DNA from 2 places in the Metabacillus sp. B2-18 genome. Region 2 is predicted to be linked to the other one. Evidence: riboswitches for the same ligand, from Rfam matches in the RefSeq annotation. Region 2 holds a riboswitch; the other holds the start of a gene.
The links. Region 2 has a riboswitch for cobalamin ahead of LPC09_RS05880 (ABC transporter substrate-binding protein). Riboswitches for the same ligand answer to the same signal wherever they lie in the genome.
Positions count from the first base shown of each region.

Region 1: another riboswitch for cobalamin. It lies ahead of LPC09_RS11440 ((2Fe-2S) ferredoxin domain-containing protein); the one in region 2 lies ahead of LPC09_RS05880 (ABC transporter substrate-binding protein).

Region 1 covers NZ_CP088245.1:2,268,971-2,271,178, reverse strand. The annotation lists gene cobJ (precorrin-3B C(17)-methyltransferase) at 1-780, opposite strand, end outside; gene LPC09_RS11440 ((2Fe-2S) ferredoxin domain-containing protein) at 813-1,196, opposite strand; cobalamin riboswitch at 1,323-1,509, opposite strand; cobalamin riboswitch at 1,742-1,938, opposite strand; gene LPC09_RS11435 (hypothetical protein) at 2,044-2,190, opposite strand.
Region 2 covers NZ_CP088245.1:1,147,983-1,150,190, reverse strand. The annotation lists gene LPC09_RS05880 (ABC transporter substrate-binding protein) at 1-1,363, opposite strand, end outside; cobalamin riboswitch at 1,551-1,762, opposite strand; gene LPC09_RS05875 (APC family permease) at 2,103-2,208, opposite strand, start outside.

The DNA of each region.
Region 1 (2,208 bases), 1.1 Mb from region 2:
CTTTAATCTCTGCTCAGTGGTATTTAACGTATACTTACGTTGATAACCTCTTGGCGTAATCATTTTATTGTCATATAAAAATGTCGATGAATTTCCAATCACAACCGTTGTAAGCATTCCGATATCAAACTCGAGCATATGCTCAAGATCTGTAATAACGATATGCTGTCTGTCACGATACGCACTTTTCACAAGTCCAACAGGTGTTAATGGTGAACGATAGCTTAATAAAATCCGTTGCGCTTCTTGTATTTGTCTTGTTCGACGACCACTTTTAGGATTATAAAGAGTTATAACAAAATCAGCCTGAGCAGCTGCATCAATACGCTTTTCAATCAATTCCCAAGGAGTTAAATGGTCACTGAGACTGATTGTGCATGCATCATGCATAATTGGGGCACCTAAAAGTGATGCACATGAATTAATTGCCGAAACACCCGGAATGACTTCTACACTCACACCAGTTTCTTCTGACCAGCCTTTTTCAATTAAAACCTCATAAACAAGTCCGGCCATTCCATACACTCCAGCATCACCACTTGATATGACAGCTACTGTTTTTCCTTCTTCGGCAAGTTTCACAGCTGCTTGGGCACGGCTTACTTCCTCTGACATTCCTGTACTAATAATCTCTTGATCTGTTAAAAGATCCTGAATTAATTCAACATATGTTTTGTATCCAATAATACAGTCACTTTCTTGAATCGCATCTTGAGCCCTTTTTGTCATATGTTCAAAGCTTCCTGGACCAAATCCGATCACAAGTAATTTTCCTAGCAAGTAAATTCCTCCTTTCAATACGTATAACGGTATTAAACGTTACTCTTTTGCGGTTTTACTATTCCTTTAATCGACTCTGAATTTTCAGGTGCAGTAAAATGATCTTTATCATATGTGTAAATAACGCTGTCTTCTACCACATTTCCACCTACAAGATGCTCAGTAACAATCTTTTTAGCTAATTCAGGCGTTGCAGCTTTATACCAAACTCCCTCCGGATAGACCACCATTACACACGCATCTTTGCATCTTCCATTACAACGAGTTCTTGTTGTATGAATGCTTGCATCCAAATCTAAGTTTGTAATTTCTTCTCTGATTGCCTGAGTTGCTTCTTCTCCACCCTTTCTCATACAGCTGCTTCCGTTACAAATAAGTACATGATGCTTTGTTTCTGTTAGATTCCAAGTCGTCATCTAAACACTTCCAATCTATTAAAATTTTTCAAATAAAAATGCACCTCTATATAGGCAGAGGTGCATTAAAAAATGGCGCAAGTGACCAGCATTTTCTACTACACGTCTACCTATATGCCCGTAGGTATCAGTATAAAAAGATAGGCAGGTCTCCTGACTTAGGTTCATAGCTTTATAACGTCTTCCCGTTTACATTCAGTGACATTATGCTATAAAGCTTCCCATAACAGTGGCGGGTACCGTGTCGGACTTTCACCGACTTCCCTTTTAAGCACTACAGTAGTTGAAGTGCACCTAATCTTTAAAACTCTATTTAATTTACTCATCTAAACGTATTAGGTTGTCTCTTGAAATATGTCTTTTTATAAAAACAATCATCAAACCAATGGAAAATACCTAAGCTATCAACCATAAAACCTTATACATTTAGACAGAACAAAAAATCCGCTCATATCTTTATTGAGCGGATGAAAAGGCAATACGAAAGCAATCCAAAAAATTAAAATGGTTGCATTCGTCTCACCTTCTCACCTCCCGAAGAAACTGAAACTTGATAAATTAAGACAGGTCTCCTGACTTGTGTTTCACTCTACTTTAAGCCCCTTCCCATATATCACTTTTAATAAAGCTTCAATACAGTGGATTGCTTATTTCGTCGACACTTACAGTTGCGGGGACAGTTTCTGATTTACACCGAATTCCCTATTAAGCCTTAAGCGGCATCTTAATCTACAGCGTTTACTATTTTAAGTTGTTATCAATTGATAGGTATTATATTAAAGCAACCAAAATGATATTTCAACATATTGTTGGATAAAATGACAAAAGTTACAATTAAAGTGGTGATTTATTCCATTCCCTCATCTTTTTCATCATACGCTATTAACACAATATTTTCATTTGTTTCACTTCTTAATTCTTTTTCTAGACTCATGATTTTGTTTAATTGATCACGATCTAAGTTTGCGACTGGAAAGTTTTCATAAACGCTCATGCTTTTAACCTCCTTTGT
Region 2 (2,208 bases):
ATTCATCAATCATACGATCTACTGTAGATGATTCATAGTGACTCACATTTGACTCACTAGCAGATTGATAGAAAATATTTAAAAAGTATTGTGGGTCCCCAGTATGAGCAGTTAACATACTGTACATTGATAAATCCCAATCTTCATTCACTAAAGCCTCATCAATATTCTCCACTTGACGAATATTCACTTTTATCCCTTCGTTTAGTAATTCAGCTTGAATCGCTTCTGCCATAACAGTTAATTCCGGTCGTTGTGGAAAGGTTAACATGGTAACTTCAAAAATACTTCCTTGCTTTTCCCACATACCATCACTATTTTTCTTCCAGCCATCTTGCTCTAATAATTGATCAATCGATTCTGATGAAGCTTGCTTCTCAACTTGACCAAATGATAATACTTCTGGAAATGGACTTTTCGCTTCAGTTCCAGCCTCTAACATAATGGAATGAACAATTTCTTCACGTGGAATTGATAAATCAACCACTTTTCGTAGTGTTACATCCTGAAACATTGGAGAATTCATATTAAACATCAACATGTGTGTGCGTAGTGATGGTGCAGTGGAAACCTCAAATCTCTTATCTTTATCCAACACTTTCATGTTATCAACAGGGATATCTGTTGCACCATCAACATCTCCTGATTGAAGAGCCATTAATCGAGAATTTCCATCTGGAATAAAACTAATGATTACTTCAGACAGTAACGCTTTCTCTCCCCAATAATCTTCATATTTCTCAACAATAAGAGATTCATCTTTATTAAATTGTTTAATTGAGAATGCTCCTGTTAGTGCAGGGTAGCTATCCTCTTTATCAAGCGTTGCCACATCAACAATAATCGTTGAAGGATCTGCCAAATGAGAGACCAACGCAGCATTTGGTTGTTTTGTTATAATCTTTAGTTCTAGATCAGAAACAACCTCTATTGATTCAACTTGAAGCAAATCTTTTACCTTTTGATCCTTCTCGATCGAACGAAGCAAAGAGTCTTTTACACTCGCTGCATCCATTTTCTCGCCATTATGAAAGGTTACATTTTCTTCTAGCGTAAATACCCATGTTGTGTCATTTTCTTGCTTCCACTCTTTTGCAAGCCAAGGTGTAGTTTGTAGTTCCTCATCTAACTTAACTAATGTTTCTGCTGTACCTGAACGCATTACCTCCCAGCTATCAATACCATGTGGATCAAGACTTTGAGGACTCCATGGAAAAGCAAGAGTTACATGCTTTTCAGAAGCTAAATCCGAGTTTGATGTTGCTGTCTTTTTCTCATCAGAACAACCTGACAATAAAAGTAGTAAACTACCAATTACGATCAAAAATAGGATAGTCTGCTTTCGTTGAATATTTTTTACCATAATAAATTTAAAACCTCCATTTTGTATATATAAATAAAAAAAGCATCTCCAACCAGCTTAAGCGGTCAGAAATGCTTGTTATTAAACACAGAAAAATACAGAAAAATCTCCATAACAAAATGTTTATGAAAATAGGTTATCAATCTATGAGCACCCTAACCACCTCCCTAGAATTCCCGTAGGTCTATCGGCGATGTAAAAATAGGCAGGTCTCCTGACTTAGGGCATAACGATCAAACCTTCCCAGGTGAACACCCAGTGGTTTATGTAGAACGTTATTTCACATTTAGTGTGAAACCCAATACAGTGGCGGGTCCGTGTCGGCATCTAACCGACTTCCCTTTTAAGCTTATAAAGCAAAATTACTACTTTACTAGCACCTATTTCCAAAGAATATAAAGTTTTTTATAACTTTTTATATTAAATTAGCAAAAGTTTTTGTCCCGATTCTCGACTTTAATATAAGACATGGCTTGCTAAGTGAAATTACTACCAATATAGAGTTAAACCTTACGAAAGTCAATATAGTAATTTCTATTTAATATTTTATTGAACAAGACTTTAGAATGATTTTCATATTAATATAAAAGCTCCATGACCTATACTACAGTTAATCCTACTTCTAAATAAAAAGAGTATAAATTCTCTATGATTGAGGTAATGCTTGTTCCCGAAAATATAATCATAGAGACTTTATACTCTAAATAGAAGTTAAAGTTAATTAAATTATTGTATCTCCTTATAGCTCATTTTTATGTACTTTACTATCTTTATTATGTGGTATAGATACCTCATATTTCCCCTTATTCATATGATAATAGAAATACGCTCCTATTAAAATCCAA